DNA from 3 places in the Klebsiella oxytoca genome. Region 1 is predicted to be linked to each of the others. Evidence: predicted binding sites of a transcription regulator. Region 1 holds the regulator's gene; each other region holds the start of a gene.
The links. The regulator PurR, encoded in region 1, represses purine synthesis genes. The targets are predictions, from matches to a motif close to CANGCAAACGTTTGCNTG.

Region 1 (4,252 bases):
GCATGATAACCATCAAAAGCAGAAGAAAGCCCTTCAGCGTGCCGGAAACGGAACGGTCGGCAAACTTGCCGCCAAGGTAGTTACCCAGCGAGAAGCCTACGCCAATCAGCACCAGCATCGCGGTAACAAACAGCGGCGAGGCATGAGTGATTGTATGCAGTACGGGGGAAATGTAGGTATACAGCGTGAACATCGCCCCTGCCCCCAGCACGGTCGTCAGCAGCGCCGACAGTACCTGCGGGCGCATCAGCACCGACAGCTCCTGTTTCACGTTCGGGCGCTCGCCGGCGCTGCCCTTCGGTAAAGAGAACCAAAGGCCGATCATTGCCACTACGCCCAGCCCCGCGGTTGCGAGAAACGACATGCGCCAGCCGATAGTTTCGCCAAGCCAGGTCGCTGCGGGAACGCCGCCGATATTAGCAATGGTCAGCCCCATAAACATCGTTGCCACGGCGCTGGCCTGCTTATGTTTTGGCACCACGCTTGCCGCAACCACCGATCCTAAGCCGAAGAATGCGCCGTGATTAAGGCTGGTAATGATACGCGACAGCAGTAGCGTGGTGTAATCAGGTGCGATTGAAGAGAGCACATTGCCGAGAGTAAAAATCGCCATCAAAAAGATCAGCGCATTTCTGCGGGCGCGGTGGGAGAGCAGCAGAGTCATCAGCGGCGCGCCAACCATGACACCGATTGCATAGGCGCTGATCAGCATTCCCGCGGCCGGAATTGAAACATCCACGCCTTTTGCGATAACCGGTAATAACCCCATCGGGGAGAACTCGGTCGTACCGATGCCAAAAGCACCGACCGCCAGCGCGAGCAGGGGAAAATTGATTTTCATGCAAGAACTCCATCAGGCCGCCTTTCGCGACGGCATCTCATCAGAAGTCAAAAGCATGACATCAATCACAGAAAAACAAAAGTAAACGAAATGGCAAAAGATTTTTGCGAAATTGATAATAATGCGCAATGAAAAAGGGAGAGCGACCTCTCCCTTATTGTGAAATTAGTGCAGTACGGCGACCAAACCTGAAGCGACAATCAAACCCAGAACAATAATCGTTGTTGTCAGCGAAAACTTTAAATCTGTATCCATCAATTTTTCCCCCTGATTATCCCCACATGAAAAGTGAGCTTGCTCATTTTTACACAGATTAGCGTAAAAATCTTCCTGGATTTAGGGTGATGCACATTTTTGCTCTTCCCCTTTGCCCCAAGATCGGACAAAATCCCACGCTAATTTGAAAGCGTATCGGCCATTGACCCCTTCCTGTCGTTCTGTGTCGTTTTCCCGACGTGATGCCATGAATAATTTTGGCGTCAGGGTGTGTACAGGCAAACGTTTACGTACCGATAAACAGACGTTCAGGTCAAGGTCTGGAGTGAGAAGTAATGGCAACTATTAAAGATGTAGCGAAACGCGCAAACGTTTCCACTACAACAGTGTCACATGTGATTAACAAAACCCGATTCGTTGCGGAAGAGACGCGCAATGCGGTATGGGCGGCAATCAAAGAGCTGCATTACTCCCCCAGCGCCGTCGCCCGCAGCCTGAAGGTGAATCACACCAAATCTATTGGCCTGCTGGCGACCAGCAGCGAAGCGGCCTATTTTGCTGAAATAATTGAATCCGTTGAGAAAAGCTGCTTTCAGAAGGGTTATACCCTGATTCTTGGCAATGCCTGGAACGATCCGGAGAAACAGCGCGCTTACCTTTCAATGATGGCGCAAAAACGCGTAGATGGCCTGCTGGTGATGTGTTCCGAGTACCCGGAATCGGTGTTAAGCATGCTGGAAGAGTATCGCCACATTCCGATGGTCGTCATGGACTGGGGCGAAGCGAAAGCCGACTTTACCGATGCGGTGATTGATAACGCCTTTGAAGGCGGCTATATCGCCGGTCGCTACCTTGTTGAGCGCGGACATCGCGAGATCGGCGCCATTCCTGGACCTCTGGAACGTAATACCGGCGCAGGTCGACTGGCCGGCTTTATGAAAGCGATGGAAGAAGCGCAGATTAAGATCCCGGAGCACTGGATTGTACAGGGTGATTTTGAACCGGAATCCGGCTACCGCGCCATGCAGCAAATTCTCAGCCAGCATCATCGCCCTACGGCAATTTTCTGCGGCGGGGATATCATGGCGATGGGCGCAATCTGCGCGGCGGATGAAATGGGTCTGCGCGTACCGCAGGATATTTCGCTGATCGGGTATGATAACGTGCGCAACGCCCGCTACTTCAGCCCGGCGCTGACCACTATCCATCAGCCTAAAGACTCTCTGGGCGAAGCGGCCTTCAATATGCTGCTGGACAGAATCGTCAATAAGCGTGAAGTTTCTCAGTCGATTGAGGTTCATCCGCGTCTGGTCGAGCGCCGTTCTGTGGCCGATGGTCCGTTTGTTGATTACCGCCGTTAGTCCTTCCCGCGGCGCCGGTTATTCCGGCGCCCGCAGCCACTCCCGATTTAACGTTTCGCTATCACCAAGATAATCCAGCAACCATAATAGAGCCGGAGAGGCATCGCTTTGCTGCCACGTCAGGCAGCACGCGGCATCCGGGAAAGGATTTTCCAGTTCCAGAGCCGTCCATTCGCCGCTATCAAGCCACGGACGCGCTAAATGCCCGGGCACCATTCCGATGCACAGTCCGGCGGAGAGGCAGGTCTCGGAGGCATCCCAGTCCGGCACAACCACCCTCTTCTGGTTATCCAACAGCCAGGTGGTTCGCTTCGGCAGCGAGCGTGAAGTATCCTCTCTCACCAACGACGGCCAGTTGCGCAACAGATCATCGCTCAGTGGCCCGGCCATTTTTGCCAGAGGATGGTGGCTCGCGACAACGCAGTCCCAGCTCAGCATCCCCATATCGCGAAAGGCATAGCGTCCACCGACCGGAATTGAGCGCGTCGCGCCGATGGCTAACTCCACGCGCCCGTCGGCCAACGCATCCCAGACGCCGTTAAACACCTCCTGAAAAACGATCAGTTCTACGTCATCAAAATGACGATAGAAATCAACGATCATCTGGCGCATACGCGTGGGCTTGACGATGTTATCCACCGCGATAGAGAGCTGCCCGCGCCAGCCGTTAGCTATCTGCTGGCACTGCTGGCGGGTGATCTGCATTTTTTTGATAACAGAGCGCCCCTCTTGTAAAAACCAGACCCCGGCAGGCGTTAATTCCACATCCCGGTGGCGACGTTCAAATAGCGGTACCGCCAGCCACTCCTCCAGCTGGCGTACGGTATAGCTGACCGCCGAGGGGACGCGGTGCAGCTCCTGCGCGGCGGCGCTAAAGCTGCCGTTGCGGGCGACAGCATCGACAACTTCAAGAGAGTATTCAGACCACATTTTCTGCCTGCAAAATTTTTGAATTCACCTGACAAATATTAGCGTTTCACAAGACGTTATGCACTCCCTACACTCTGCGCCATCGTACCTGCATCACTAAAAAGAGAAGATTATGCAACAACCTCGAAAAGGATTTTTAGTCTGGCTGGCCGGATTGAGCGTGCTGGGCTTTCTGGCAACCGATATGTATTTACCGGCATTCGCCGCCATGCAGCAGGATCTGAATACTTCCGCCGCCTCCATCAGCGCCAGCCTGAGCTTATTCCTTGCGGGCTTTGCGCTTGGGCAGCTTTTCTGGGGACCGCTCTCCGATCGTTATGGTCGTAAACCGGTGCTGTTGAGCGGCCTGGCCATATTCGCTATTGGCTGTCTGGGGATGCTATGGGTTCGCGATGCCACGCTGATGCTGGCGCTGCGTTTTATTCAGGCCCTGGGGGTTTGTGCCGCCGCGGTGACCTGGCAGGCGATGGTAACCGATTATTATCCTGCGCAAAAAACCAACCGAATTTTCGCCGCCATTATGCCGCTGGTAGGTTTATCCCCGGCGCTGGCGCCGCTGCTCGGCAGCTGGCTGCTGGTCCACTTCGAATGGCAGGCTATTTTTGCCGTTCTGTTCGCCATTACTCTGCTGCTGATGCTGCCCGCGCTGCGACTGAAACCGGCAAATAAGCCGATTGCTGACGTGCAGCAAAAGCTGACGTTCTTTACGCTGCTGCGTTCGCGCGAATATAGCGGTAACGTCCTGATATACGCCGCCTGCTCCGCCAGCTTTTTTGCATGGCTGACCGGCTCGCCGTTTATTCTGCATGAGATGGGCTATGGTCCTACCGTTATCGGCCTGAGCTACGTGCCGCAAACTATCGCGTTTCTGGTGGGCGGTTATGGTTGCCGCGCGGCGCTGCAA
Region 2 (4,252 bases), 1.5 Mb from region 1:
CTTTTGCAGCAAAAAACGCCGCGTGCGGGCCGCCGTAGCCCATGGGCACACCGAAGCGCTGGGCGGAGCCAAAAACAATGTCCGCGCCCTGCTTGCCAGGTGCGGTTAGCAGAACCAGCGCCATAAAATCGGCCGCGACGCTGACAACCACTTTACGCGCTTTCAGGTCAGCAATCAGTTTGCTGTAATCATGAACTTCGCCGGTAGTCCCTACCTGCTGCAGCAGCACGCCAAAGACATCCTGATGATCGAGGGCTTTTTCAGCCTCATCGACAATCACATCGAAACCAAAAGTTTCCGCGCGGGTACGTACCACGTCCAGAGTCTGCGGATGAACATCGGCGGCAACGAAGAAACGGATGGCATTTTTCAGTTTGCTTACGCGTTTGGCCATTGCCATCGCTTCCGCTGCGGCAGTGGCTTCGTCCAGCAGCGAGGCCGAGGCGATATCGAGACCGGTCAGGTCGAGGGTCACCTGCTGGAAGTTGAGCAGCGATTCCAGACGGCCCTGAGAAACCTCCGGCTGATAAGGCGTATAGGCGGTATACCAGCCCGGATTTTCCAGCATATTGCGCTGAATCACCGGCGGCAGCTGCACGGCGGTGTAGCCCATACCAATGTACGACTTGAAGCGCTTGTTACGACCGGCAATCGCCTTCAGCTCCGCCAGCGCGGCGAATTCCGTGGTTGCTTCGCCCACCTGCGGCGGCGTCGCCAGCTGAATATCCTGCGGCACAATCTGGCCAATCAGGTTGTTAAGCGAATCGGCGCCAACGGTTTTCAGCATCTCCTGCTGCTGTCGGGCATCCGGGCCGATGTGACGTTCAATAAAGGCGTCACGGTTTTCAAGCTGGCCTAAAGTCTGGGTCATGAGCGATGGTTCCTGAACGTGCGGTGAATCGTGATTATCTGACTGGTTTGCCCGGCGAGCGCTGACGCTTACCGGGCCAGAATATGCAAAATCATTCGCGTTGCAGGAAGCCAACGCACCTGCAACGTAAAGAATGAAGCGTATTTATTCGTCTTCTAACAGAGCTTCGTATGCGGTTGCATCCAGCAGCGCAGCAACCTGAGCTTCATCGCTGGCTTTGATTTTAAAGATCCAGCCATCGGTGTACGGATCGCTGTTAACCAGCTCCGGGGAGTCGCTCAGCTCTTCATTGACGGCAACGATTTCACCGCTGATAGGCGCATAAATATCAGAAGCCGCTTTAACGGATTCGGCAACCGCGCAGTCGGCGCCCGCTTCAACGGCGGCACCCACTTCCGGCAGATCGACGAAAACCATATCGCCAAGCAGCTCCTGCGCGTGCTCGGTGATGCCGACGGTATAAGTGCCGTCCGCTTCTTTACGCAGCCATTCGTGTTCTTTGCTGTATTTCAGTTCTGCTGGTACGTTGCTCATCAATTCATCTCCAAAAGGAAAATCACACTACGGCTTTGCCGTTGCGTACAAAAACAGGTTTAGTCACTTTTACCGGCATTTCGCGGTTGCGAATCTGCACCACGGCGGTTTCGCCGATGCCTTCCGGTACCCGTGCTAATGCAATACTGTAGCCCAGCGTTGGGGAGAAGGTGCCGCTGGTGATAATGCCTTCTTTCTGGTTACCATCGGCATCGCTAAAGCGCACCGGCAGGCCGCCGCGCAGAACGCCTTTTTCGGTCATCACCAGCCCCACCAGCTGCTCGGTACCTTTTTCTCGCTGCACTTCCAGCGCTTCACGCCCGATAAAGTCACGGTCAGCTGGCTCCCAGGCAATGGTCCAGCCCATGTTCGCCGCCAGCGGGGAGACGCCTTCGTCCATCTCCTGGCCATACAGATTCATTCCCGCTTCCAGACGCAGAGTATCGCGCGCGCCAAGGCCGCACGGCTTCACGCCCGCCTCCAGCAGGCCGCGCCAGAAATCCACCGCCTGCTCGTTCGGCAGCGCAATTTCATAACCCGCTTCGCCGGTATAGCCGGTAGTCGCAATAAACAGGTCCCCCGCCTGCACGCCAAAGAACGGCTTCATTCCTTCCACGGCCTGGCGCTGCGCGTCGGTAAGCAGCGTCGCGGCTTTTTCTTTTGCCTTTGGCCCCTGAACGGCGATCAGGGAGAGATCGTCACGCACGGTCATTTCAAGGCCATAAGATTCGGATTGCTGAGTTATCCAGGCGAGGTCTTTTTCACGGGTGGCGGAGTTAACAACGAGGCGGAAATAGTCTTCAGAAAGGAAATAAACAATCAGGTCGTCAATAACGCCGCCGGAAGCGGTGAGCATGCCGCTATACAGGGCTTTGCCAGGAACGGTAAGCTTCGCTACGTCGTTGGCCAGCAAATAGCGCAAGAATTCGCGGATTCTGCTGCCGTGAAAATCGACGATGGTCATATGCGATACATCGAACATCCCGGCATCACCGCGCACCGCATGATGCTCATCAATCTGGGATCCATAATGCAGCGGCATCATCCAGCCATGGAAATCCACCATGCGAGCGCCGCATAGCGTGTGTTGTTCGAACAACGGAGTCTGTTGAGCCATCTTTTCCTCATCGAATAAAACGGAACCAGCCACTATTTTTGGCGTATTTGCGCCGCGAAACCCACCGCCAGCATCGCAAACGGACGCCAACGCAAACGTTCTCTTTGGCCTGAACTTACCACCGATATCCGCACTAAACCATAAGCCCGGCTAGGACATCACATTAGCTTATGACTAAAATCCGCCGAAAAGCCTACAGAGTTTTTAACTACAATAAAGCGAGTTAACCCGCATAAACATTAATTAACCCCGAATGAAAGCAGAGCATGATGATATTTTCTGCGAAAAGATGAGCCTAATTTCTATAACAAAAAAAAGGTGACATTAATAAAACTAATGCGAAAAAAGAGGTGAAATTAGATTATTTCAAATGAGAGGGGAAACCCGGCGCGAAGGCCGGGAGGGAGAAGTGTGACGAACTTAACGTAACCAGGCAGGGAGATCGTTTAACCCCATAGCCTGACGAATAAGCTGCGGCTTCACGCCGGGTAAAGTATCCGCCAGTTTAAGGCCGATATCGCGCAGCAGTTTCTTCGCGGGGTTGCTACCGGAGAACATTTCACGAAAACCCTGCATTCCCGCCAGCATCAGCGCAGCGCTATGCTTGCGGCTGCGCTCATAGCGACGCAGATACAGATGCTGACCAATATCCTTACCCTGCGCATGCAGGCGCCTCAGCTCATCAATAAGCTCGGCGGCATCCATAAAACCAAGATTGACGCCCTGCCCCGCCAGCGGATGAATGGTGTGGGCGGCATCGCCAACCAGCGCCAGACGGTGGGCGGCAAACTGACGCGCGTAACGGCCAGTTAGTGGGAATACCTGACGCTCGCTCTCCACAGCGCACAGCCCCAGGCGGTTATCGAAAGCAATATTCAGTTCCCGGTTAAAAACGGAATTATCAGCCTGCCGCATCCGTTCCGCCGCCTCTGGAGGCAGAGACCAGACAATAGAGCAGAGGTGCGGGTCGCTCAACGGCAGGAACGCCAGAATACCTTCACCGTGAAACGCCTGGCGCGCCACCGCTTCGTGCGGCTCTTCGGTGCGAATAGTGGCGACCAGCGCATGGTGGCGATAATCCCAGTAAGTCAGCGGAATATCCGCTTTGTTGCGCAACCACGAATTAGCGCCATCGGCGCCAACCACCAATCTGGCGGTTAACATGCTGCCGTCCTGCAGGCTAAGAAAGGCCTCATTCTCGCCCCACGCGACCTGCTGCAGCTGCGCCGGGGCCAGTAGCGTGACGTCAGCACAGCTCTGCGCTTTTTGCCACAGCGCATGGTGCACCACGGCGTTTTCAATAATATGCCCAAGATGGCTCAGGCCCATGCTCTGGTCATCAAAGCTGATGCGGCCAAAACTGTCTTTGTCCCACACTTCCATACCGTGGTAGCAGCTGGCGCGCTGGGCGATAATATCCTGCCAGACGCCCAGTTTAGCCAGCAGCTTCTCGCTGGCGGCATTAATCGCCGACACCCTCAGCGCCGGCGGCGCATCTGCGCTCAGCGGCTGGGGAGCGGCCTGTTCCAGCACCGCAACGCGCAACCCGCTGCCCTGTAAACCACAGGCAACCGCCAGCCCCACCATTCCACCGCCAACAATAGCGACATCAACACTTTGCACGTTTCACTCCTTAACGGGGGACCCAACCGAGGGTACGCTGCGCCAGCGCATCGCGCGCCGGGCTAAATAATTCCATCGCCATCAGCCCTGCGTTGCGCCCCACAACC
Region 3 (4,252 bases), 980 kb from region 1:
CGGTCGGCGCCGTGCTGGTGCGTAATCAACAGGTCATCGGCGAGGGCTGGAACCGGCCAATCGGCCGCCACGATCCCACCGCACACGCGGAGATTATGGCGCTGCGTCAGGGCGGGCTGGTGCTGCAGAACTACCGCCTGATTGACGCAACGCTGTATGTTACCCTCGAACCCTGCGTGATGTGCGCCGGTGCGATGGTGCACAGCCGTATTTCCCGCCTGGTATTCGGCGCCAGAGATGCGAAAACCGGAGCCGCCGGATCGCTTATCGATGTGCTGCACCATCCGGGGATGAACCATCGGGTAGAGATAACGGAAGGCATTATGGCTGAGACCTGTTCCGGTATGCTAAGTGATTTCTTTCGCTGGCGGCGCGAAGAGAAAAAAGCGCTGAAGAGAGCCAACCGGCAAGCTGAAGGTTAGTGTTCTGAGCCCGGAATTTTCAATTTCGCGTTATCAACCAGCTTTTCGGCGCGAAAGGTGAAATAGGGCATGGCGTACTGTTCTGCTCTATCCAGCTCATCCGGCATGACCGCCGGATAGTGTTCGCCTAAAGCGGCTATCTGGGCATCTTTTCGCTCTTTTTCAGAAAGATAACCCACGAGGCTGATATGATATTTACGGATGTTTTCGACGTAGGCGTAGGCTTCATGCCCGCGCGCGAAACCGTATTTTAGACGGCTGTAGTAGTTTTTCTGGCTTAGCAGCGGCAGACGCTGCTTCACATCGGCCCAGCTGTTCGGGTTGCCTTTCTGCTTTTTCGTCAAGGCTATCGCGTCAAGCATATGCGCGTAGCCCATATTATAAGCCGCCAGCGCGAACCAGATTCGCTCGTCCTGAGGGACCGACTCCGGTACTTTGCTCATCATATCCTGTAAATAACGCATACCGCCGTCAATGCTTTGCTCGGCGTCGGTGCGGTCGGTCAGGCCCAGGCTTTGAGCGGTGTTACGGGTTAGCATCATAATTCCGCGAACGCCTGTCGGGGAGGTGGCCTGCGGATCCCAGTGTGATTCCTGCCACGAAATAGCCGCCAGCAGTCGCCAGTCTATCTGTCTGGCATATTTTTCAAACATCGGCTGCAGGTCCGGGAGAGTGCTTTCCACAGCGCGCAGGAAGGTACGGGTATCCACATAATCAAAATCGTTACCGTGGCCTAAATATTTCTCCTCGAGCCTCGCCAGGGTGCCGTCTTCATTAATGTTATTGAAGAAATCGAGCATCGCCGCCGACAGAGAATTATCCTCGCCTTTTTTGCTAAACCAGGTGACCGGCTGTTCGTCGCTGATATCAAGCGCGACGGCGAGTTCAGGATGAACGCGCTGAAACAGACTGATGGCGACGGAATCGGCGACGGTATAGTCGAGCTTGCCGTCGATAACCGCCTGCATCAGCGCTGTCGTTCCGCGTTTTTCGTCCACGCGCCAGTCGAGGTCGGGATATTTTTGTTCTTTCAAGGTTTGCAGATCGTTTACCGCCACGTGGCCGGGAGCGATGGCCAGCTGTTCGGCAGTAAGGTTTGCCAGGGTACGCGGACGCAGGCTGCCCTTACGATAAACCAGCTGTTGTGAAACGGAATAGTAGGTTGGCCCAACCTGATAGTTTTTCACCCGCTCGGAGTTGTAGACCAGACCGGCTGCCAGCATGTCGGCTTTACCTTCATCAAGGTCGTCGAACAGCTGGCTGATATTCTGCCTGACGGTGACTTTTAGCTCTACGCCGAGGTAGTCGGCAAACTGCTGCGCCAGCTCATAATCAAAACCGTAGGTTTTGTCATTGATGGTCGCGAAGGTCATTGGCGAATTAATCGTACTGACGCGCAGCTCTCCGCGCGCCATGATCCCCGCAACGCGGTTTTCTGGTTTCCCCGTCCACGGGATAGACGGCCACAGGGCAGCCGCCAGCAGGAGGGTAACAATGCCGATGAGCAGATAATTAATCTTTAATTTTTTCAGATAGTTAATCTTCTGCAGCTTGGTGTTCCTCAGCAGACTATGACCGGAAAAAGTTAATGGTTGTTGTTGAATGAGCGGCATTTTGCTTAAGAATGCGTCAGTTGGCAACTTATTAGCGAGATGAGTCACATTAATTGATAAACCCTGGCAATCATTTTATTTATACGCAAACGGTTTCGTCGGGGCACAGGATTCACTATAATGGCGCCCGTTTCCCCCCTGGCTCACCATGAAAGCTTCGAAGACGAGAGACTTATGATGGAAATTTTGCGTGGTTCACCTGCACTGTCGGCATTCCGTATCAATAAACTGCTGGCACGTTTCCAGGCGGCCAACCTTCCGGTAAGCACGATATATGCCGAGTACGTTCATTTTGCCGACCTTAGCGCCCCGCTCAGCGGCGACGATCGCGAGAATCTGGCAAGGTTGCTCAAGTATGGTCCGAACTTAAGCAGCCATACCCCAACCGGTAAGCTACTGCTCGTCACTCCTCGTCCCGGCACTATCTCTCCCTGGTCTTCTAAAGCTACCGACATCGCCCATAACTGCGGCCTGTCTCAGGTGGTGCGTCTGGAGCGCGGCGTCGCGTATTACGTTGAAGCGAGCAGCCTGAACGATGAACAATGGTCGCTGGTGGCGGCTGAACTGCATGACCGGATGATGGAAAGCGTGTTTGGCGCGTTGGACGAGGGAGAGAAACTTTTCGCCCATCATCAGCCAACTCCGGTAACCAGCGTTGATCTATTGGGCCTGGGGCGTCAGGCGCTGATTGACGCCAACCTTCGTCTGGGGCTGGCGCTGGCGGATGACGAAATCGACTATCTGCAGGATGCCTTCCAGAAGCTGGGACGCAATCCAAATGATATCGAACTTTACATGTTTGCGCAGGCCAACTCTGAGCACTGCCGACACAAAATTTTTAACGCCGACTGGGTCATTGATGGCGAAAAACAGCCAAAGTCGCTGTTCAAAATGATCAAGAACACCTTCGAGAAAACCCCGGAGTATGTGCTGTCTGCCTATAAAGATAACGCCGCGGTCATGGAAGGTTCGGCCGTTGGTCGTTACTTTGCCGATCACGAAACCGGCCGCTACGACTTCCACCAGGAAGATGCGCATATTCTGATGAAGGTCGAGACCCATAACCACCCGACGGCTATTTCTCCATGGCCGGGCGCGGCGACCGGTTCTGGCGGCGAAATTCGCGATGAAGGCGCCACCGGACGCGGCGCGAAGCCAAAAGCCGGTCTGGTGGGCTTCTCGGTTTCCAACCTGCGTATTCCGGGATTTGAACAGCCGTGGGAAGAGGATTTCGGCAAGCCTGAGCGTATCGTAACCGCGCTGGATATCATGACCGAAGGTCCGCTGGGCGGCGCGGCGTTTAACAACGAATTTGGCCGTCCGGCGCTGAACGGCTATTTCCGTACTTATGAAGAGAAGGTGACCAGCCACAACGGCGAAGAGCTGCGCGGCTATCACAAGCCTATTATGCTGGCGGGCGGTATCGGTAACATCCGCGGCGAACACGTGCAGAAGGGCGAGATTGTTGTCGGCGCGAAGCTGATTGTTCTCGGCGGACCGGCAATGAACATCGGTCTCGGCGGCGGGGCGGCCTCTTCAATGGCGTCCGGCCAGTCTGACGCCGATCTGGATTTTGCATCCGTACAGCGCGACAACCCGGAGATGGAACGTCGTTGCCAGGAAGTTATCGACCGCTGCTGGCAGCTGGGCGAGGCTAACCCGATTCTCTTTATCCACGACGTCGGCGCGGGCGGTTTATCGAACGCCATGCCGGAGCTGGTCAGCGACGGCGGGCGCGGCGGTAAATTCCAGCTGCGCGATATTCTCAGCGATGAGCCGGGCATGAGTCCGCTGGAAATCTGGTGTAACGAATCCCAGGAACGCTATGTTCTGGCGGTCGCGCCGGAACAGCTACCGCTGTTTGATGAGCTGTGCCGCCGCGAACGCGCGCCGTACGCGGTCATTGGTGAGGCCACCGAAGAGCTGCATCTGAGCCTCGACGATAGCCATTTTGACAATCGACCGATTGACCTGCCGCTTGATGTGCTGCTGGGCAAAACGCCAAAAATGACCCGCGATGTGCAGACTCAGAAAGCCCAGGGCCAGAGTCTGGTACGCCAGGAAATCACTATTGCCGACGCGGTAAATCGCGTGCTGCACCTGCCGACGGTCGCGGAGAAAACTTTCCTCGTCACCATCGGCGACCGTACAGTCACCGGTATGGTGGCGCGCGATCAGATGGTAGGTCCGTGGCAGGTCCCGGTGGCTAACTGCGCG

Region 2: gcvT (glycine cleavage system aminomethyltransferase GcvT) is a predicted target of PurR. The motif match lies at 2,611-2,628, and genes of this name have one in related genera.
Region 3: purL (phosphoribosylformylglycinamidine synthase) is a predicted target of PurR. The motif match lies at 2,118-2,135, and genes of this name have one in related genera.

The regions. Positions count from the first base shown of each region.
Region 1 covers NZ_CP046115.1:3,056,934-3,061,185, forward strand. The annotation lists gene GJ746_RS14220 (MFS transporter) at 1-841, opposite strand, end outside; gene GJ746_RS14225 (YnhF family membrane protein) at 1,007-1,096, opposite strand; gene purR (HTH-type transcriptional repressor PurR) at 1,393-2,418, shown strand; gene punR (DNA-binding transcriptional activator PunR) at 2,437-3,348, opposite strand; gene punC (purine nucleoside transporter PunC) at 3,461-4,252, shown strand, end outside.
Region 2 covers NZ_CP046115.1:4,572,904-4,577,155, forward strand. The annotation lists gene gcvP (aminomethyl-transferring glycine dehydrogenase) at 1-871, opposite strand, end outside; gene gcvH (glycine cleavage system protein GcvH) at 1,016-1,405, opposite strand; gene gcvT (glycine cleavage system aminomethyltransferase GcvT) at 1,428-2,522, opposite strand; gene ubiI (FAD-dependent 2-octaprenylphenol hydroxylase) at 2,943-4,145, opposite strand; gene ubiH (2-octaprenyl-6-methoxyphenyl hydroxylase) at 4,156-4,252, opposite strand, start outside.
Region 3 covers NZ_CP046115.1:4,032,785-4,037,036, reverse strand. The annotation lists gene tadA (tRNA adenosine(34) deaminase TadA) at 1-422, shown strand, start outside; gene mltF (membrane-bound lytic murein transglycosylase MltF) at 419-2,035, opposite strand; gene purL (phosphoribosylformylglycinamidine synthase) at 2,210-4,252, shown strand, end outside.